DNA from 4 places in the Catenovulum adriaticum genome. Region 2 is predicted to be linked to each of the others. Evidence: predicted binding sites of a transcription regulator. Region 2 holds the regulator's gene; each other region holds the start of a gene.

Region 1 (5,500 bases), 1.3 Mb from region 2:
GGGTAATATCCACATTTGATTGCTCAAGTGCAGATGAAACAACACTACCAAAAGTACCTGTATTGGCTTCACCGGCTAAAGCTTGCCCCGATGAAATCGTCTCTTTCCAACTGGTGTTACCAATTTGCTGCAAACCTTGCTCATTGGCAAATCGCACCAATGCTACCCGACCTAAAAAATCAACTGTGCCGTTAGAATAATTCGCTGAAACTAAACCATCATCGCCAATACTCACACCGGTTAATCGCCCGACGGTTGCGCCGTCTTGCTCAAGCGAGGTCACTTCAAACGCAGAGGCAAATTGAGTCGGATCTTGAAAATCTAAAGTAATCTGCTGCGCTGGATTTGCCCCGTTGGTTAAAACACCTGCTTGACCCGCATTTGGGCCCAATTCTTGAGTTTGAATGAAAGGTTCAGCATCAACCCCTGGGAAATACCCATTAACCGACTGAACTATCCCTTGATTATCAAACACTATAGGTACACCGACAAAATCGCCATCACCTGCACCATAACCTGTCGGTGCTGCAGTCACTGTTCCACCCGCATCCGGATCTGTCGCCCCTGTCGCGGTGCCATTTAAATCAACCGGGATAGGATTACCATTATCATCTGCGTCAATTGACATAAAAACATGCCAGCGATTAATTGGTGGCGCAGCAGCTGCCCCCGCTTCATCTTTAACATAATAAGTGGTTTGAATATGGCTCTCACCTAAAGAGTCATAAACCGTCACAGATGAAGATGCATGATAAGTTGAATTATCATTTGGATTAAATAATGCTGGGTCCAGCGGAGTTGAAGTAGAATCTACGTTAAATGTCATCTCTACTTCACTGGTTTCAATCGGCACACCTGCTGAGTCAGGTATTCGTAATGCATCTGTGGTGCTTAAAGAAACCCCTTGTGATGTACCATCTTCATTAACTGGATAAACCTGTAAATAATTACCTTGGTTAGTCACCACAAAATTATCTTCATTCAATTTAAAATTACCAGCTCGAGTAAAAGTGTTATCACGTGAAGTTAACTCTGGCGTAGTGGCAAAAAAACCATTACCAGTAATTGCCAAATCTAGCGAGTTAGTTGTAAATTTTAAGCTACCCTGGCTAAATTGCTGAGCAACGACCGCCGTTAAACCGCCATCACCCACTTTTGTTTTACCGCCGCCAAATACACTACTGGCATATACATCAGCAAATTCAGCTCTCGAGCCCTTGAAGCCGGTTGTATTTGAGTTTGCAATGTTATTTGCGGTTGTATTTAAATCTTTTTGCGAAACCGAAATACCACTAAGCGCAATGTTAAAAGACATAAGTTTTCACCTCTTTAAGTTACTGCCGCTTAAGATGCGACTTCAAGAATATCATCCATCGAAAAACTACCTAAACCAGATAAGTTCAATGAAAGTTTATTACCACTACCAAAGCTAACGCTATTTACACTAGAGTAAGCACCTACTTTAATGTCATTTCGCTCGCCACTACTCGGGTTTATACCCGTTGCATTTAACGTATATAAACCAGATGGCATTTGATTACCGTCGGCATCTAAACCATCCCAATAAAAACCTGCTGGCCCTTCTGAAACCGCACCAACCTCAATGGTATTAACCACTTTACCGCTGCTATCTGTAACCTCAACTCGAATATCATTCATGCCGTTTTCCATCATTAATTGACCAGACATGCCATAATTTTCTTCATCAAACTGAAATAGCGGAACTTCGTTGCTTTCAACCAGTACTGTCTGTCCTACCATTGAAGAGGCTTGCAATGCATTATTAGAAGTTTGACTCGATGACGAATTTTCTAGGAATTCCGAAAACTGACTAGTAAAAGTATCAAACTTATTGCCTAAATCACTAATACCGTCCGCCATGGTGAAATTTGTCATTTGCGAGATCATTTCATCATTGCTGGTTGGATTGGTTGGATCTTGAGCTGCTAATTGGGTGGTTAACAAAGCAAAAAAGTCTTCTTGTTGTAATGCTTTATTACCTGTGTCTTCAGGCACTTTGGTGCCTTCATTTTGTTCCCACCGTAAAGAATCAGTATAGGATGTATCAACGCTACTCATATCAGTTATCCTTATTGACCTTGACCTATTCGCAAGGTTCGAGAAAGCATTTTTTTAGCGGCATCTGCAATTTGAATATTAGTTTGGTAACTACGTGATGCTGAAATCATATTCGCCATTTCTTCCATCACATTCACATTTGGCTTGTAGATGTAGCCGTTTTTATCCGCCATAGGGTGGTTAGGGTTAAACTCAACCTGCAAAGGCTTGTCGCTTTCGACAATGCCAAGTACTTTTACGCCAACATTCTCTGTATTATCCATATTATTTTGTGCACGACTCATTTCAGCCGCAAATACAGGTTGACGAGAGCGATATGTCTCATCTACCGATGAACTCACACTATTCGCGTTTGATAAATTACTTGCCGTGGTATTTAACCTGACAGACTGTGCACTCATGGCTGAGCCAGAAATATCAAATACATTAAATAAGCTACTCATTATGGTTGCCCACCCTTAATTGCTTTTTTCAAACTAGAAATTTTATCTGTCATAAATTGAACACTGGCATTAAACCTAACCTGGTTTTGTAAAAATTCATTTCGTTCAGCTTGCAGATCAACTGTATTACCATCTCCGGTATCCGGTTGATTTGGCGTTCTGAACTGTAAGCCGTCGTTCATCTGACTGCTGACTGAAATATGTTTATCATTGGTGCGCTCAAGCGACGTTGTATAGCGATGACGCGCGCCAGATAAGGCTTCCGAAAAGTTAAAGTCTTTAGCTTTATAGCCGGGTGTATCTGCATTAGCGATATTACTGGCCAACACTTCAGAGCGCTCAGTTCTTAATTGAATCGCTTGAGGATGCACGCCAAAAGCTTTATCGAAAGAAATCGCCATTTTTTTGTCTCCTAAACTCACATGTTTAGAATAAAGCAAATAAAATGCCAACCAGCTTAAGCAATAAAAACTAAAAAAATAACCAAATAATATCAGTGAGTTAAAACTAATGTAGAAAGGATTTAATTATAAAGGTGAGAGATTAGCGACAAAAGAGAGTCAATCATTGCCGCCTTAAACATGAAGCGGCAATGGCTGTTGGTATGTTAGTTTTTTAACCGGTAAACAATACCAGGGTTACACCTTTGCATTACAAAGTCGTCACTTAACCCCGAAATAGACTCCGAAGCCCCTAAAAATAGATAACCATCTGGGTTTAGTGCTTTTGAAAATTGTTTCAAAATTTTTGCTTTATTTTGTGCAGAAAAATAAATAAGCACATTTCGACAAAAAATAATATCAAACTTACCTAGCAAGCTATAGCTGTCTAATAAGTTCATCTGCCTAAAATTAACCATTTGGGTAATGTTAGGTTTTAATGTCATACAACCTGACTCAATTGATGCTTGAAAAAATTGTTGTTTACGCTGCGGGGATAAACCACGAGCTAACGCTAGCGAGTCGTAGGTAGCATTTTTACAAAGTTCCAGCATACTCGGCGAAATATCGGTACCTAATATTTGAACTTTGCAAGCGTTGGCTTTACGTTGCTGGTGCTCTGCAGACGCCATAGCAATAGAGTATGGCTCTTGTCCTGATGAAGCGGCCGCAGACCAAACTTTCACAGTTTTAAATTTACCATCGTATTGCGGAAAAATATCTTTAGCTAGCACTTCAAACGGGTAGGAGTCTCTAAACCATAAGGTTTCATTCGTTGTCATTGCATCGACAACAGCGGCACGGAGTTGCCGCTCTGTCATACTCATCGCTCGGTTAATCACATCTGAAATTGTGGCCACATTAAACTTGCTAATTAATGGTGTTAAACGACTTTTAACTAAATATTGCTTGTTTTCACCAAGCACTATGCCACATTGATGTTCTAAAAATGTGCAGAATTTTCTATAGTCTTCCGAGCTTATATTTTTATCAAGCACAAACGATCCCTAATTTAAACATTTAACCATTTTTGAACTGCACCCGCTAATTCGTCTGGGTTAAACTTTGCAATAAAATCATCCGCACCTACTTTTTCAACCATGGCATGATTAAAAACACCACTCAATGAGGTATGCAAAATAACTTTTAAGTTTTTCAATTTTGGATTATTTTTTATTTCAGCCGTTAAGGTATAACCATCCATTTCTGGCATTTCAATATCTGAAATAAGTAACGCTACCTTATCCGTTACTTCACCGGTTTCTTCTGCCTCAGCGAGTAATTTATTGAGTGCATCTTTACCATTAATTGCTAATTGTAAATCAATACCAAATCCTTCGAGAGCTCTTTTAACTTGGTTTCGTGCGACCGATGAATCGTCGGCAATATAAATTTTCTTCGTTGAATAATCTTTCTCTACCGGATTAGCTTGCATAACGGCATCACTCACTTGAGCGTCAATTGGCATTATCTCGTGTAAGATTTTTTCAACATCTAAAATTTCAACCAGCTCTTTATCAACTTCGGTAACGGCGGTTAAGTAACTATATCGTCCAGCGCCTTTTGGCGGTGGTAAAATAGATTCCCAGTTAATATTAATAATACGCTCGACCGAGGAAACTAAAAATCCCTGTACCGACCGGTTATACTCAGAAATCACAATAAAGCATGTACTGGTATCTTCAACTGGTTTGCCGCCAGTTGCCATGCTTAAATCGATAACCGATATAGTCTGGCCACGAATATGCGCCACACCTCGAATATAAGGATTTCGTTTAGGTAGGGAAGTCAGTTTTGGACACTGCAAAACTTCTCGAACTTTAAAAACGTTAATCCCAAATCTTTGCCTTCCTTGCAATTTAAACAATAAAAGCTCCAACCGATTTTGTCCTACCAATTGGGTACGCTGATTAACAGAGTCTAAAACACCTGCCATACTTTTCTCCAACATTCACTTCGGCATTATTATTGGTGTGATAATTGCTTCAATACCACAAAATAATGCAATAACACGGCTATTAGTCAAGATACCAACAGTTTTTGACAATAGATATTAGTTTCTTTTATAACGCTTTTTTTTGATTAAGCATAGTCGAATATGAAAAAAGTCGCATTTATTTGCTAAGGTTAGAATATGAAAACACAAATCGCTTGGTTATTCGCCAGCTTAACCCTATTTTCTGGCGCAACTTTAGCCGCTAACTATACCAAAAAACAAATTGAAAACTTTGCTGCGGACCATGTGGAGTCAATGTATCCTAAACAAGCAGATGAAACGTTAAAAGCGATAGCCTCCCCTATTGATTCTCGATTAAAACTAAACCCATGTAACGGTGAACTCGTTGCTGACGTGCCTAATTTTAATACCTATTCTAAAAATATGACGGTTAAAATAAAATGCAATGCCGATACAGAGTGGCTGTTGTATGTCCCTGTCCAAGTCAAAATTATGACGCCGGTTGTTGTCGCCACCCAGTATATAGAGTCAGGGCAAACCATCAGTCAGGGAGATATTCAAGTTAGGCTATTAGAAAAAAA
Region 2 (5,500 bases):
AATATAGACAGATCTATGCTTGCCGCCAGTACAGCCTATGGCTACAGTCACATAGCTGCGATTATTTTGTTCTAGCATAGGTAGCCAAGATTCAATACAGTCAGTGATTTTGTTGATAAAGCCTTTGACTTCATCATGATTTTTTAAAAATGCTTGGACGGGTTTATCTAAGCCGGTCATGGGCCTGAGCGATTCATCCCAATGAGGATTAGGTAAAAAGCGGGCGTCAAACACATAATCAGCGTCAGTAGGAATACCATATTTAAAGCCAAAAGATTGAAAAACCAATTTTAAATGGCCTGCTTTTTTATTTAATACTTTGTTCGTAATTATTTTATTTAAATCATGGATGCTAAGTTCGCTACTATCGATAAAAAGGTCGCTTATTTCTCTAATTGGGCTTAACAGCTCACCTTCTTCTTTTATGGCTTCATCCAAACTTAAACTGGCTTGAGTGATAGATAAAGGGTGCATTCGTCTAGTTTCAGAATAGCGTTTAAGCAAAGTTCTGTCGCTGGCATCCATGTAAACAACAATAATATCACTGGATGCTTTAAGTTGAGCAATAATTTGAGCTAAATCATGCTGCCAGTCTGATAAGTTTCTGATATCTAGGTTAAGTGCAACATGTGTATATTTACCTTTTAATGCTTCAGGTAAAAATGGCAATAATTGTATTGGGATATTATCAATACAATAAAAACCAGCGTCTTCTAGTTGGTCTAGCGCGGTCGATTTTCCTGAGCCTGAACGGCCGGATAATATGACAAGCTGTTGCATTATGCTTATTCCGTAATAGCTTGATATAGCTCTTGGTTGGTTTGTGCTGTTCTGATTTTTTTTAAAATCGCTTTGTCAGAAAGTTTTTCTGCGACAGCCGCAAGGGATTTTAAATGCGCTTTACATTCTGCTTCAGGTACTAGTAAGGCAAAAAATACATTCACTGGTTGGTTATCAATTGCATCGTAGCTAATTGCAGTTTCTGCTGTTATTAATACCGCAACCGTTTGATCTGAATGAGCTAATCGGCCATGGGGTAGGGCAATGCCATTACCTATACCTGTGCTGCCTAACCGTTCACGTTGCATAAGCGCATCTAAAATTTCTTGTTCTGGAACTGCGGTGAGTTGCTTAGCCGCAATTTGACTGATGAGTTCTAGTACTCGTTTTTTACTGGTTACAGGGACTGCACTAGCAGTGCAGTCCAAGCTTAAAAAAGATTGAATATCCATTAATGATGCTTCATTTTCTCTTTGTGTTTAATGACTTGTCTATCAAGTTTATTGATAAGGGAATCAATTGCAGCATACATATCGGTATGCTCGGCATTGGCGAATACTTCTCCGCCTGATAAGTGTAAGGTTGCTTCAGCAGTCTGGCTTAGCTTCTCAACATTCAGGATAACATGCACATTGTTGATATGATCAAAATGGCGTTCTAGCTTGGCAAACTTGGTATCGACATAATCACGTAATGCAGTTGTGATATCGACATGATGACCAGTTAAATTGATTTGCATAGACTTTTCCTTCTGGTTTACAGCCTACAATAGGCTTTTTCGTTGATTAGATGGCGGAATAGATAGCGACTCTCGGTATTTAGCAATGGTTCTACGAGCCACTTTTATACCTTGGTCGGCTAGCAATTCAGCTATCTTGCTATCACTTAACGGCTTTGCTGGGTTTTCAGCAGAAACAAGTTTTTTGATAAGTGCCCTAATCGCGGTCGATGAACACTCCCCACCGTTTTCAGTGCTGACATGGCTTGAGAAGAAATACTTCAATTCAAAAATACCGGCTGGAGTATGTAAGTATTTTTGCGTTGTTACTCGTGAAATAGTTGATTCGTGCATTTCTACTTCTTCGGCAACATCATTCAGCACCATAGGTTTCATGGCTTCTTCGCCATGTTCAAAAAAATCTTGTTGTTGTTTTACAATACAACGCGCAACTTTAAGTAAAGTCTCATTTCGGCTTTCTAAACTTTTTATAAACCATTTGGCTTCTTGCATATGTGAGCGAATAAACTGGCTATCGGCCGTATTACGAGCTGTTTTTGACATAGCTGCATATTCTGCGTTTAACCTAAGTTTAGGCACACTTTCTGGATTTAGCTCTACAATCCATTTATTTTTTATCTTTTTAACTGAGACGTCAGGCACAATGTATTGAGCCTCTTCTGCGACAACGCTATTACCCGGTCTTGGGTTTAACGATTGTATCAGCTTCATGATTTGTTTTAAGTCATCTTCTTTTAGCTTGGCTTTTCTTAATAACGTTCGATAATCACGGTTGCCTAGTAGGGCAATGTAATTTTTGATGACTAACTTAGCTTCATTTAGCCATGGTGTGTCGTCAGCGAATTGGTTTAATTGAATTAATAAGCACTCTTGTGTGGTTCGAGATGCGACACCTATCGGGTCAAATACTTGAATGCGTTTAAGTACGCACTCTACCTCATCTAACTCTACTTCTTCATTGCCTAAGCTTTCTAAAATATCTTCTGCGCTGACAGTCAGGTAGCCTGAATCATCAATTGCATCAATGATGGCTATGGCGATGCCACGATCGAGTGGAGAAAAGGGGGTTAAATCCATTTGCCATAAAAGGTGATCTCGGATCGAGTCTATGGTTTCGCCTTGGTAAACGGTATCTTCATCTGAGCTGTAGTTGCTTGAACTTGAATTACTGCTACTGCCTTGAGTGAAATGGTCGTCCCATGTGCTATCAGTTGGTAGTTGATCGGGAATATCCTGATTAGTCATTTCATCATGACTATCACGAACCGAATATTCATCTTGTTCGCCGTTTTCTTGGTTGTTATTTTCTTTGCGGTTTTGATCTTCTTTTTGTTTTTTGGTCTGGTTATATTCTTCAAGCGATTCGAAGTCGTCCTGTGGTTCATCCGTTTCTAAAAGCGGATTGCCATCAAGCGCTTCTTGAATTTCTTGTTGTAGGTCTAACGATGACAGTTGCAGTAGACGAATCGCCTGCTGCAATTGAGGAGTCATGGTTAAATGCTGACCAAATTTTAACTGAATTGATTGCTTCATTATAATTTAAACTGCTCGCCTAAATATACATCTCGGACTTGCTGGTTGCTTAGCACTTGTTCTGGGCTGCCCGATGCAATAAGTTGCCCTTGACTCACTATATACGCTTTTTCGCAGACATCCAAAGTTTCTCTCACATTATGATCGGTAATTAAAACGCCTAAGCCTCTTTCTTTTAAATGAGTAATTATGCGTTTTATATCAATTACAGAAATAGGATCAACCCCTGCAAAAGGTTCATCTAATAAAATAAACTGTGGATCTGCGGCTAATGCTCTGGCTATTTCAACTCTACGCCTTTCACCACCGGATAAAGACATACCTTCACTATCTCGGATATGGGTAATATGAAACTCTTCTAGTAACTCTTCTAGTTTATCTTTCTTTTGCTGCTGGTTTATATCTTTTCGCATTTCTAATATGGAAAAAATATTTTGGGTAACCGTTAATTTTTTAAAAATAGATGATTCTTGTGGCAAGTAACCAACGCCTGAGCGTGCACGTTCATGCATTGGGTAATAGGTGATATTGGTATCGTCTATTAATACTTCGCCTTGGTCATTTTCGACCAAGCCAACAATCATATAAAATGTGGTTGTTTTACCGGCCCCATTTGGCCCTAGTAAGCCAACAATGCTGCCAGAATCGACAGACAAAGAAACATTTTTTACGACTTGCTTTTTTTTATACGCTTTTGCCAAATTATTTGCAATTAACTGTGCCATTAATCATCACTTTTTGGAGTTAGTACGGTTCTGACTCGGTTACCACTAGTTTGTTCGGATGAAGCCACTAATTTTTGGAGTGTTAAATTATATTCAATTTTATCACCACTCACTTGGCTACCTTGCTGTGCAATTTGTGCGTTACCCGTTAAGGTTAATATTCGATCGTCTACTCGGTAATGAATTTGATTTGCTTTGGCTGTTAGTACCGCGCCGTTTTCAAGCTCTTGTTGATAGTGCGCAGGGCTACCAGTTGCAATCAATATATCTTGATCTTGTTCAGGGTTTAGGCCTTTCAAAACTTGCAATTTGGATGATTGCATCAATAAAGAACCTTGTGACACTTCCACTTTGCCACTAAAGGTTAAGGTATTAGTTTTTATATCTAATTGTTGATTTTGCGCATCAATAACAATATTTTCCTTAAAATCTGATTCAAGGGCAAAGCTATTAAAATGTAGGGCAATTAGGCCTAGTACGAGCTGTTTATTTAACAAGATAAGTCGCCTGAACATGTTGAGTTAATTCAAATTCTTTAGTGTTTAGGTTGCCTTTTAATCCTTTTCCAGAAACCTTTAATTTATTACCTTGGGCATTCACTTGTGCTTTGCTGGTAATTGTATGTTGGGTTAAATCCATATTAAGCCGCGACACATTAATTTCGTTTAGCCAATCGGTTGGTTGAGTCGATTTAACTAATACATTGCCTTCAAGTTCCAAATGGCGGTTATCGTAAATACCGCTTTCGTTTGCTGTGAGTACCCAATTTGATTCTTGCATATCTGAATATAAAACATATTCAGGGTGCTGAAAATAAGTAAATTCAAGTTCTTGGTAATATTCGAGGTTTTCAGCTTTTAGTTGCGTTTGTTTGTTACCTGTTGAGTTATATGTTACCTGAGTAAATTGTTTTATTTGATAATCAGGCTGGGTAACTTGCTCCACTTTATTGGGCGTTAAGTCTTCAGTTGACCATTGACGCCAAAAATACTGACTAACGGCGACTATGACTAAAACAGATAACAGCAATTGCTTCATACACTCATACCTTGCGCTTGAGCTAATATACCTCGAGTTTCTAATAATATATCACAAGCTTCCCGCACAGCGCCAAACCCACCACGAGTTTTAGTGGTGTAATGAGCTAACGATAAAATAAGTGGGTGAGCATCGGCCACGGCAATGGCTAATCCGACTTTTTGCATAACGGTTAAATCGGGAACATCATCTCCAATATAGGCTACCTCATCGGCGCTTAATGCAAGTTGCTGACATAATAAGTCAAAAGCTTTAGTTTTATCTTCTTGGCCTTGATATATATGCTGTACCCCTAATGATGTCATGCGTTTTTCAACAATATTGGATTTTCGGCCGGTAATGACGGCAACTTGAATACCTGCATTAATGATAGCTTTGATTCCAAATCCGTCTCGCGTATGAAAGGCTTTAAGTTCTTCGCCTTGGTTTCCAAGGTAAATTCGGCCATCTGAAAATACGCCATCAATATCACAAATTAATAATTTTGTTTGTTGAAATTGATAGGCAACGTCAGGTGTAATAAGACCATAAATGGTGTTAGATATCATTAATCAAATTTCTCATTGTTAGTTTTGAATTAAATAACCTTAGCTTTTAATAAATCGTGAATATTAATAGCCCCAACTGGTTGATCGTTTTGATCTATCACGATAAAGCCATTTACCTTTTTATCTTCCATTAATTT
Region 3 (5,500 bases), 180 kb from region 2:
TTATACTGTTGTTTTTTAATTAGCATTTAAGCTATGAAATTCATAAGATAATATGTGATTATCTACCAATACGGTGCTCGCATTGTCTCTACTCTTTATACGTCCATTAAGGCTATTATTTGAAATATCTGCACTAGTTGAAGGAAACCTAGCATCAATACCTAACGTACTAAGCAAAAGATTATTATACACTTGGCTTTGTTTAGCTTTGTTTAAATAAATGCCTACATCACTGCAATTAAGAATAGTGTTATTATGGATCTTTCCATCTTTATATTCAAAATTACAATTTTTATCCCGACAAAACCGCTTACCAGAACCACCTCCCCCGATAGATAAACCGATACGAACATCTAGAGCAGATTGATAATCAAGTTTCCATGAACAGGCGACTAAATTTTCTTCAAATAAGCTATTTTCTCCTGCTCCTTTAAAAAAAGCACCATAAGCAACGGACATTTTCGATTTATTTTTTCTTGCAAAATCAGCAATAAAATTTTGTTTAACGATCCAGTTGCTGCCACCGACTACATCTATCGGCGTCACAGGATTTTTAGTTTCTCTAACCCACTCATTTGTAAAATTATTGTTTTCCACCAACACAAAATCTGGAAACTGGCCCGAATAATTACCGTTGGCTTTAATATGGGCATTAAAATTTTTGAACTCGCTATTTCTGATAACTGCATATTTAGCATTACCTGCAAGGTGCAATGCATGCTCGCAATGAGTATCAAACTCGCAATCTCCTCTAAAACGTAAATTAGAGAAAATCCAATAGGGTGCTGTTAAAACAAAACCTTCTTGTGTTACCACAACCAACTCTGCGGGTTCTTCTTCATTTAATGACTTTAATTCAATTGGTGCATTCTCAAACCCTGCCTGATCCAACTTTACGGTTTTATTAATCAGGTATCGTCCTGGCGCCATATAAATAACAGTACCGGGTTTAACATCTGAAATAGCCTGCTGTAATGCTTGTTTGGTTTCAACAATAATAGAGTTCTGATTAACTTCATTTTGATTTGAAAAATCAAAAATAAAACGCCAATCCTCTTTTTGCTTATCTAAAAACTTATTTTTATAACCAATGCTCGTATCTAACCTTTCCATATGAACAGGCTGATATTCAGGTAATACAGCACGACTAACATCAATTAATTTTAATAAGCTAACTTTCCAACCTTTATTTTTATTAATATTAAGCTCTGTATATTTGGCAGCTTTAATATTTAACTCATATAAGTCTGTATAAAAATACCAGCGAGCCAACAAAACGCTTAGGCATAATAACAATATTAGTAAAATAATTTTTTTTGTCATTTCAGAGCTCTATAAGCGTTTAGTAAATTGGGTAACTGCTGAATGTTGGGTAATTTATCTGCGGCAATATTAGCATCAGTCCTGCTTTCAAACACGCGGTTGAGTGCTTGATAGTTTTCACTATCTAAAAATGCACCGACTAACACATTACCACTCACATCTAATTTTATCTGTGATTTTTTATCTGAGTTCAATGCCAAAAATTCGTTGCCTTTAATTCTTTCCATTACAATCAAAGAGTCTTTTATTACAATACTCTGCTCCCTTTTTCTCCCCATATTTTCAAGCGCAAAACCTATTACCTGGCGGTTCACTGATTGCGCGCCTTGATGCAAAATTGAATTAGTTATAATTAGCTGACCACCGTCTGAAATATCGATTAAACGACTATCGTCACTGTTCTGAGAAGAGATTAATGTATTTTCAATCAGGGTTGTTTTTGACCGCGATTTTATTTCGTGGCCCTGATCTTTAGAGGCAATAAATACACTATCGCGGATAATTAGATTGTCACCGTGACTATAGACAGCATGCGCCCTGCCAGAATCTCCCAATCGTTCAAAGCGACTGAATTCAATAGTAAGATCACCAGTGCTATGAGCTTGTAAAACGCCCTGCTCGCTATCATGAAAATAGACATTTCTGAGAGTTAATCCGCTTGCTTGCTGTCTAATGCAAGCCCCATTGTGGGTATAAACAGATATATCACTACATTCTATTGTTTCAATTGTGACATTTTTACCCGAAACAACAATCGCAGCTTTGTTTTCAATTGCTGCATCGACAAAATGGGTCTTTTGGCTTCCGGTTAACCAAACATGATTGGCTCGGATATGGAGGCCTTCACTATAAATACCTGGCCCCAAGTAAATAGTACTATAGTCTTGAATTGAGTTTTCCGCAGCTTTAAAAGATGGGTATGAAATACCATCCACCACAATTTCATTGTCTTGTAGCACAGCAGCTACAACTTGGGAAAAACCTGACAAGAAAAACAGTACAGCGAGTAATGTAGATTGCTTAAGATTCATTAAAAACTCCATTTCAGACACGACTAACTTGGCTTAAAGTTGGTCTATTCAGTAGGAATAACCATAGTATCCAAAGAGTTTATCGGTACTTCTATTAAACTAGATTAACCTGTTTAGTACAAATACAAAAAAACCCCACTAATGTGAGGTTTTTTGATATTTTGAAATGCCAGTTGGGAATTAAGCTTGACGCTTTTTACGAGCGACTATGCTTAAACCAAATAAGCCTAAACCAAAAATTGCAATTGAAGCAGGTTCTGGAACAGCTTGAACTGCGAATTCAGCTAACAATGTGTTTTCTTCTAACTCTTTGGTTGCAAAACCTACACAAGGTGTAGCTTGGTTGCCACAAAAATCATCAACAATAGTTAAGCCAGTTAAACGAGTTGTCACTTCATAAACTGTGTTTAAATCTAATGAAGCAGCTAAAGCTGGTGGGAAGCCATAGTTTAATAAATCAACGACAATTTTAAATTCAACAATTTCTTTTAACGGATCAATGGTGAAAACTAAATCAGGGTTAGGCTGTAAAATGAAATAATCGTCACAACCAGCACCTTCGTTAGGATCTACATTATCGAAATCTGTTCCAGCCACATTTCCGTCAACACAAATACCTGAATCTGGGCGATTTGGTGTTTCAATAAAATCAAAACCTAAACCGATTTGAATAGAGTTACCAGGTAATGATGGAAAAGCTGTACCAGCATCCCAACCTGTAGCAGTTAATCGTAAACCGTCTAGTAATGTTGCTGATTGTAAATAGTTAGAGCTAGGACCGCCGATACGATAGTTGTTGTGAGTCATATGAGTACCCTCAACAAAATCACTGTCTTGAAGTGTATCTTCAAGTGCTACAGTTGTTAAACTACCTGATTTAGGGCTATCAACGACTAAAGAGCTAACGGGTAAGTTATCAATCGAATCACCCCAGCTTAATTTTTTATAAGTATCCTGATCTAAAACGTCTTGAGCTTGAAAGCCAGTTTTGTTAACTGAGCCAGGCGTTACATCATTCGTAAAACCAGCTTGGTTATTATAATCCCAAGTCGTGATGATTGCAGCGTTTGCAACACCGCTCAACAACGCTAAAGCACCAGACACAGCAAGAATTGTATTTTTCATCATTTATTCCTTTGAGTACTAAACTATAAAATGTTTTTGTTACTTCAATTCAATGCACCATCTGTGCCAAAACAAAATAAACAAACAAAATCAATACATTACAATTAAACCTCTGTATTGAAATATACCTGCTGTAAAAATTACTGACAAGAAGAATAATTCAATTAGTTTGAATGCAACTTAACCCGAATTGAGGTTAAATATTTTAAATTGACACGATAAGTTCCAGATTAATATGCTGATATATAATATTTAGTCTTAAATTTAGTGAGTAAAGCAAATCAATGCTGGTGGTTGCAGCACTGAATATCATTGCCCTTCACATTTATTACTTTTGTGTATCCATACATCTTGTGTGAATAAGCGAGGTTCTTGATAAATCGATAGCACCGACTAAATACTATGAGCTGTGTTGATCTTTATTTATAATTGGAGGTGAGTGGAAAATGTTTTAGGCAAAGCAGAGATAACGAGATTTAGTGAACTAATTGATTGATATTGGGTTTAAGAAGATAAATTTAAAAAATCGTGTTATGTAAACTAAAAAGACCAAATAAGGAGACTTATTTGGTCTTTTGTTGAAAAGAAAATAATACTTTCTTTATTTACGGCGACGTCTTGCAGTAAGACCTAAACCTAAAAGGCCAATACCAAATAGCGCAACTGTTTCAGGTTCAGGAACTGCTCGTACTGCAAAGTCAGCAAACAATTCATTATCACGCAACTCTTGCGTAGCAAAACCGACACAAGGAACGCCCTGACTACCACAATAATCGGTGGTAACGGTTAACCCTGTTAAACGAGTGACAACTTCATATTGAGTTTGCAGGTTGTTCGCTGCCGCAAAACCTGGGGCTAAAATGCTATTTAAATCAAAACCGATGACAAATTCAACGTAATCATTACTCGGATCTAAATCACCGCCATCATTAAACGTAAAGTCCACTCCCGGAATCGGCTCTAAAATAAAATAGTCATCACAGCCAAAACCTTCGTTTGGATCTGTATCATTGATATCGGTACCTGCAGCACTTCCATCAATACAGGTTCCACCTAAAGTGCCATCGCCATTAGGTCTGTTAGGCGTTTCCAAAAATTCAAAGCCAATCCCAATCTCAATCGCTGAAGTTTCTGGTGGAACTGAATCAGCCAATTCCCAATCATCAATACTTAAACGCAAACCATCTAACAAAATCGCACTTTCTAATAGGTCAGAACCTCCAACTCTATAATTATTGTGCGTAACAGTTGTACCACTTTCAAAATCAGAATCCATTAATGGGGTATTAGCTACTACAGTATCAATAACACCACCTTGACCTTCCTCTACAGTCAGCATACTTGGTCCATCCGCTGGCACCTCAGCAGTACCCCAAGTTAAAGTTCGGTTGGTATCTTGGCTTAGAACATTTTGAGCCTGAAAATCACTTTCAACAACTGCACTAGGTGAAGCATCAATAAAACCCGCTTCATTGAGATAATTCCAAGACGTTACGATTGCAGCTTGAGCGCTGGTTCCAATCATAGCACTTGAAAGTACCAATGTTGCGAGAGTACGGCGTGTAAAGTTTTTCATGTTAAGTATCCTTCTCTATGGTTGTAAACAAGTTACGTAATTACACACGCATAGCTTGTGCCAAACTCGCAAAATGGCGGTATATCAGTGCCTTAAGATTAGGTGAAAAAACGAATGAAGTGGGATTGTAAAAAAAATAGACACCTAAATAATATTAGTGACGTGGAGCTTTCTAACTTACGGTTTTATAATGAATTAAAAATATCCAATTCGCTAATTCTATTAAGGTGATCTAATTATAGAGTTAAAAGGCCATTAAAATAATACATGAAATATTAGCGTATGTGAGCCTCAGCATTATGTTTGAGCAAAACCGTTCGAGGTTACATTTATAAACAGCGCTCTCGTATAAAATAGATGTGTTGATTTAGGTTAAACAGCAGCATCAAGTCAACAGATTGGTGGTTAGATAAGATAAAATTATTGAACGTTCTTAAAAATAAAA
Region 4 (5,500 bases), 210 kb from region 2:
CTGAGCGAGCTAATATTGGTTTTATGCAGATTATCAATCGGGATTCAATTAAACTACGAGTGTTTGAGCGTGGTTCTGGTGAAACATTAGCCTGTGGTACTGGCGCTTGTGCAGCGGTTGTGGTTGGTATTTTACAAGGCAAGCTTAATAATCAAGTTGATGTTGAATTGCCTGGAGGTAAATTAAATATTAGCTGGCACGGTGAGGGTTCACCGGTGAAAATGACAGGTCCAGCGACCCATGTTTTTGATGGACAAATAAATTTATGAGTGAAGCACAACCTGAATCAAACACAATAACAGAAGCCGATGTTTTAGCTTATTTAAATGAACACCCTGACTTTTTAAATAATCACCCAGAGCTTTTAAGTAAAATGGAACTGGCGCATTATAACGGCGGCACTATTTCTTTGGTTGAGCGTCAATTACAAATATTACGTAATAAAACGTCAATGCAAGAAAAAGACATTGCAAAGCTAATTGCTACGGCCAAGCATAACGAGCACATTTATAAAGCTTTTATGAATTTATATATGTCGTTAATAGAATGTCCAGATAGCGAGCAAATGATATATTTGTTGCGCGCCATCTTACTTGAGCAAATTGAACTTGATGGAATGAAGTTAGTTTTATTTATTGCAAGTAGTGATGAACATACCGCTAAATTGGTTGAACCCAGAAATTTATATCAAGATGTATTAGTCTCACGCCTAGCGAAAGATGATTACTACTTTGGTCGATTGAAAAAGCAAGAGCAAGCTTTATTTTTTAATGAAGAACAAGCGATTAAATCTGTGGCCCTGATTCGGTTAGGCGGACAAAAAGATATGGGTATTTTGGCGTTTGGCAGCATTGATGAACAGCACTTTCAAGGTGACATGGATACTTTATTTTTAGCACCCATGGTTAAATTGATTAATCGTTTACTGCTTGATTTTTCAACAGATGAAAAAGCGGTAGAATTGGCATGAGTCATTCGTTGGTAGTTGATTATCTAGATGCTTTTTATGACTATCTACAAGGGGAAAAGCGGTTATCTGAAAATACGCTAACAACTTACCAACGACAATTAACTGCAATTTTTGAAAAGCGTTCAAACCTAAGTCTAGCCGAGCTTGATGTGCAATTTGTTCGCTTAGTTTTAACTCAAGCAAAAGCGGCAAAACTTAGTGCCAGTAGCATTAATTTACGGTTATCAAGTTTACGTGCTTTTTGTCAATTTTTAATTAAAAAAAAAGCACTGGCGTTTAATCCTGCACAAGCTATTAATGCACCTAAATTGGACAAGCGTTTACCAAAAAACTTGGATGTTGACCAAATCAATCAATTGTTAGATCAGTCTAATAATCAAGTGGATTTAAATCTGCGTGATAATACTATGCTAGAGCTAATGTATAGCTCGGGTTTGAGGTTAGCTGAAGTGATAGCGATTGATCTAGAGGATATTCAATGGAATGAAAAAACCGTAACAGTTCAAAAAGGTAAAGGGGGTAAACCTCGTATTATTCCTGTCACCCAAACTGCGCTCGACAAGCTAACGACTTGGCTACAAACTCGACTAAAATATTGTAATACTAAAACGGACGATGCTATTTTTATTAGCACTAGAGGAACCCGTTTAACCCCAAGATATATAAGAGAAAGAATAAAACAAGCTGGAATAAAAACAGGGTTAGACGTTCATTTAAATCCTCATAAAATGCGCCACTCTTTTGCAACTCACATGCTTGAAGGCAGTCAAGATTTAAGAGCTGTACAAGAAATGTTAGGTCACCAAAACTTGTCGACAACACAAATTTACACTCATTTAGATTTTGAGCACCTTGCCAAAATTTATGATCAAACCCACCCAAGAGCAAAGCGTAAGTAAATCGTTTTTAGCTAACCTCAACTCGGCTTAAAATGTATTCTAACTAATTGAATTATTTAGCTTTGTAGCGCTGTATGGTTTCTAGCAATATTTTTTGCGTGGACAAAATAAATTCACGTGTCAATGGCTAGCCTCGGCTTTAGTTCCAGCGACGCTCTACCTGCCCCATCCGCGGGGGCGTATTGCAAGGGAATTTAAAACAGTCCCCGTGACAAAAGAGCGTTTGACACATATTCCTTAAACCGAGTTGAGGCTAACTATCTTTATCACTGGTTAGTTTAGTTGAGCTAGTAGTCAAAATAACGCTCGGTAAATATTACATTTCGTTATGAAACTCTTACCCTAAGAATTTAGCTTATATATTCCCATTGAATTAAAATAGTTTTATATTTTTGATTTAAAATCAGTAGTTTAATGTTTATTTTTTAAAGTTGGCACAAACTTAGCAATACCTATTCTGACGATTAAAGAGCTGTAAAATTAATTAAATCTCGAACTAGTTTGTTTTGAGTTAAATTAAAAGCGAAGGAGAATATTATGTTAGGTTGGAGTCTAGTTTTTTTAGTTGTTGCACTAATTGCTGGTGTATTAGGTTTTACTGGGGTGGCAGGTGCTGCAGCCGGAATTGCAAAAATTTTATTTTTTGTTTTTGTCGTATTGTTGGTTATTTCATTAATTGCAAATGCAGTTAGAGGTCGACCACCGAAATTATAAGCGAAGGATTAAATGTTTTAACAAAAGGTTTTAAGGAGACAAAATGAAAATTTCAATATTAGCAAAATCAGTGGGCTTAGCTACCATATTAAGCATGTCAGCATTAGCTTATGCAGAGCATCATGAGAGTGAGCTTAAGCAATATCAAGACGAAGTGGAAAATACTTGGAACGATAGCAAGGATGCTAGCGAAGAGATGGCAGAAGATACAGAAGACGCAATGGAAGATGCTAGAGAAGACACCGCAGACGCCATGGAAGATGCTAGGGAAAACACCGAAGATGCATTGGAAGATGCTAGAGAAAACACCGAAGAAGCAATGGAAGATACAGGTAATCAAATGGAAGACTGGTGTGAAGACGCTAAAGAAAATGCGGATGCTGAAGATACGGATTGTTAACAGTGTTTGTATTAATTTTAGTCAATCGACTTTTGATAAATTTATTCGGTTGTAAGTTGTTTAAGCAACCTTATAAGTTTATCCAAAGTCATTATTAACAATTTTTATAATTAAAAAAGGGTCATTATGACAAACATTGATATCGGTATTAGCTCAGAAAATAGAACTCAAATTGCAGATGGTTTAAAGCGCTTATTAGCTGATTCTTACACTCTGTATTTACAGACTCATAATTTCCATTGGAATGTAACTGGGCCTTTATTCAGAGAGCTACATTTAATGTTTGAAGAGCATTACACAGAGTTAGCTGAAGCAGTTGATGATATTGCAGAGCGAATTAGAACTCTGGATGTGGTTGCGCCTGGTACTTATAAAGAGTTTTCTAAACTAAGCTCAGTCAAAGAAGTTGACGGTGTGCCATCAGCAAATGAAATGGTTGATATTTTAACGCAAGGTCATGAGCAAGTCGTAAGAACAGCTCGCGAAGTTTTAGCATTAGCAAATGAAGCAAGTGACGAATCATCAAGCGCCTTGGTCTCAGACAGAATGAGAATACATGAAAAAACGGCTTGGATGTTAAGAGCAACTCGCCAATAATTTCATTCAATTTATTCGACAGTAATTTGGAAATGAAAAAACATCAGGCTAAAAGGCGTATTTATTACGCCTTTTTTGTTTTGTGGTTTTCCTTTAAATAAAATTATTTTATGCTGGCACTAAATTTTAATTAGTGAGTCAGTATGCTAACCATTTATAAAAGCTTTCCTCAAGTTTTAGCCATTAGTTTTGATTTGGATGATACTTTGTATGACAACATGCCGATCATTCAAGCCGCAGAAAATAAGCTATTAAATTATATCATTGAAAAATTTCCAGCTTTTTCTGAATTAGATGAGGTAACGTGGCAGCATAAAAAGTCTCTATTTACGCAAAAAAACCAGCGTTTGGCACATGATGTGTCATTGTTAAGAAAACACTTTTTAACGGATCTTTTGGTTTCAGCTAATGTAGCTAAAGCATCGTCAAGTGCGCTGCAGGCATATGAATATTTTCATCAGCATAGAAATAATTTTATGGTTGCGCCAAGCTGTATTGAACTTTTATATAAAATGAAACAAAAAGTACCATTAATTGCAATTACTAATGGCAATGCTGACCCTGATTTAATTGGTTTATCCGGTATTTTTGATGCGGTTATTCGCCCGCAAAATGAATTGCTAATGAAGCCAGATAAAGCCATATTTGAACTCGGTAGTAAGCAACTTAATATTCCTGCTAAAAATATTGTCCATGTCGGAGATAGCCATATTACAGACGTACAAGGGGCAATTAACTCAAATATGATTGCAGGTTGGTTTAATCCAAGTAAGGTGGCGTTTCCTGGGGCTGTATTGCCAGAATTTGAATACACTAACACCGAAGATCTGCTAAATTTAATATAAGATTCTATATCTATTAGCCAAAGTTATACTACACAATCACACCTCATAAAATAGGACGATTATGAATGCAAAAGATTATGCAATAAAAGCGCAGGGGTCATTTGTTTTACCTGATGTGTGTTTTAAAGTTCGACAATTAATGGAAGACGAACGCTCGAGTGCGGCAGACTTTGCGAATGTCATTAGCTTAGATCCGTCAATGGCGTCTCGGTTATTGCAAATTGCGAATAGTGCGATTTACAATTTTCGTAGCCAAGTGAGCACCATTTCAAAGGCAGTAACTTTGGTTGGTACTCAAGCCATTTATAATATGATGCTGATTGATGTAGCAACAACTGCATTTAAACATTTTATGACACCTTCAATTGATTTAAAGCAATTTTGGATCTCAAGTATATCAACTGGCTTAATTAGCAAAAATCTGGCATTTCACGCTGGCGTAAAAGATATTGAAAGAATGTTTGTGGTTGGATTACTCCATAATTTTGGCGCATTAATTGTTGCCAAAGTTAATCCCACTGCTGCAGACAAATGCACACAACAAAGCTTAAATTGTGAACCTACTCAAGCTCAACAAGCGGTTTTAGGCTTTACTTATGCACAAGTCACTGCGGAGTTATTAACGCTTTGGAAAATTCCAGAAAAAATTATTATCCCAATTGCCAATTACCCTCAAGCAAAGCAAATGCAGGTGGGGCAGGATGCTAAATTATTATATTTGGCACATAGGTTAGCACTGGGTTTGCAGTTCACAGAACAATACCCCATAGAGTCAGAGCAAAACTTAAACCTGTGTCAGCAATTAAAGATAAAGCCGGCAGATCTTGAGCCAGCGGTTCAGCTAGCGAGTATTGAAGTTGAGAAGGTTTTGTTATCAATGCGGCTTAAGCTATATTAAGTTTCCGGCGCCAGTGAACCTTTGTCTTATTTTTTAGCCCAAACAAAGGTAAATAAATACGCTCTAGCGGGAGCCGCTCTAGTTGTTTTTTAGTTTTAGTTATCTCATCCCTATTTTATACCTTTATGCTGCTTAATGGTTTCGTAAGCAGCTTGAATATCTTGAGCTTTTTCTTTT

Evidence for each region. The regulator sigma-54, encoded in region 2, starts transcription at its own class of promoters, with help from an activator protein. The targets are predictions, from matches to a motif close to GTTGGCACGNNNNTNGNNT.
Region 1: flgB (flagellar basal body rod protein FlgB) is a predicted target of sigma-54. The motif match lies at 2,957-2,975, and genes of this name have one in related genera.
Region 3: OLW01_RS02390 (THxN family PEP-CTERM protein) is a predicted target of sigma-54. The motif match lies at 3,532-3,550, and genes of this name have one in related genera.
Region 4: OLW01_RS00700 (DUF1328 domain-containing protein) is a predicted target of sigma-54. The motif match lies at 2,300-2,318, and genes of this name have one in related genera.

The regions. Positions count from the first base shown of each region.
Region 1 is NZ_CP109965.1:2,210,759-2,216,258, forward strand. Features, by position in the region: gene flgE (flagellar hook protein FlgE) at 1-1,315, opposite strand, end outside; gene OLW01_RS09585 (flagellar hook assembly protein FlgD) at 1,345-2,079, opposite strand; gene flgC (flagellar basal body rod protein FlgC) at 2,091-2,522, opposite strand; gene flgB (flagellar basal body rod protein FlgB) at 2,522-2,923, opposite strand; gene OLW01_RS09600 (CheR family methyltransferase) at 3,130-3,960, opposite strand; gene OLW01_RS09605 (chemotaxis protein CheV) at 3,975-4,898, opposite strand; gene flgA (flagellar basal body P-ring formation chaperone FlgA) at 5,097-5,500, shown strand, end outside.
Region 2 is NZ_CP109965.1:359,888-365,387, forward strand. Features, by position in the region: gene rapZ (RNase adapter RapZ) at 1-780, opposite strand, end outside; gene ptsN (PTS IIA-like nitrogen regulatory protein PtsN) at 786-1,232, opposite strand; gene hpf (ribosome hibernation promoting factor) at 1,232-1,519, opposite strand; gene OLW01_RS01520 (RNA polymerase factor sigma-54) at 1,544-3,052, opposite strand; gene lptB (LPS export ABC transporter ATP-binding protein) at 3,052-3,777, opposite strand; gene lptA (lipopolysaccharide transport periplasmic protein LptA) at 3,777-4,274, opposite strand; gene lptC (LPS export ABC transporter periplasmic protein LptC) at 4,264-4,815, opposite strand; gene kdsC (3-deoxy-manno-octulosonate-8-phosphatase KdsC) at 4,812-5,363, opposite strand; gene OLW01_RS01545 (KpsF/GutQ family sugar-phosphate isomerase) at 5,393-5,500, opposite strand, start outside.
Region 3 is NZ_CP109965.1:542,122-547,621, reverse strand. Features, by position in the region: gene OLW01_RS02400 (polysaccharide lyase domain-containing protein) at 16-1,113, opposite strand; gene OLW01_RS02395 (right-handed parallel beta-helix repeat-containing protein) at 1,320-2,354, opposite strand; gene OLW01_RS02390 (THxN family PEP-CTERM protein) at 2,535-3,479, opposite strand; gene OLW01_RS02385 (THxN family PEP-CTERM protein) at 4,081-5,055, opposite strand.
Region 4 is NZ_CP109965.1:153,908-159,407, forward strand. Features, by position in the region: gene dapF (diaminopimelate epimerase) at 1-269, shown strand, start outside; gene OLW01_RS00690 (DUF484 family protein) at 266-970, shown strand; gene OLW01_RS00695 (tyrosine recombinase XerC) at 967-1,869, shown strand; gene OLW01_RS00700 (DUF1328 domain-containing protein) at 2,407-2,583, shown strand; gene OLW01_RS00705 (midas domain-containing protein) at 2,627-2,983, shown strand; gene OLW01_RS00710 (Dps family protein) at 3,110-3,580, shown strand; gene OLW01_RS00715 (HAD-IA family hydrolase) at 3,724-4,425, shown strand; gene OLW01_RS00720 (HDOD domain-containing protein) at 4,487-5,323, shown strand; gene djlA (co-chaperone DjlA) at 5,434-5,500, opposite strand, start outside.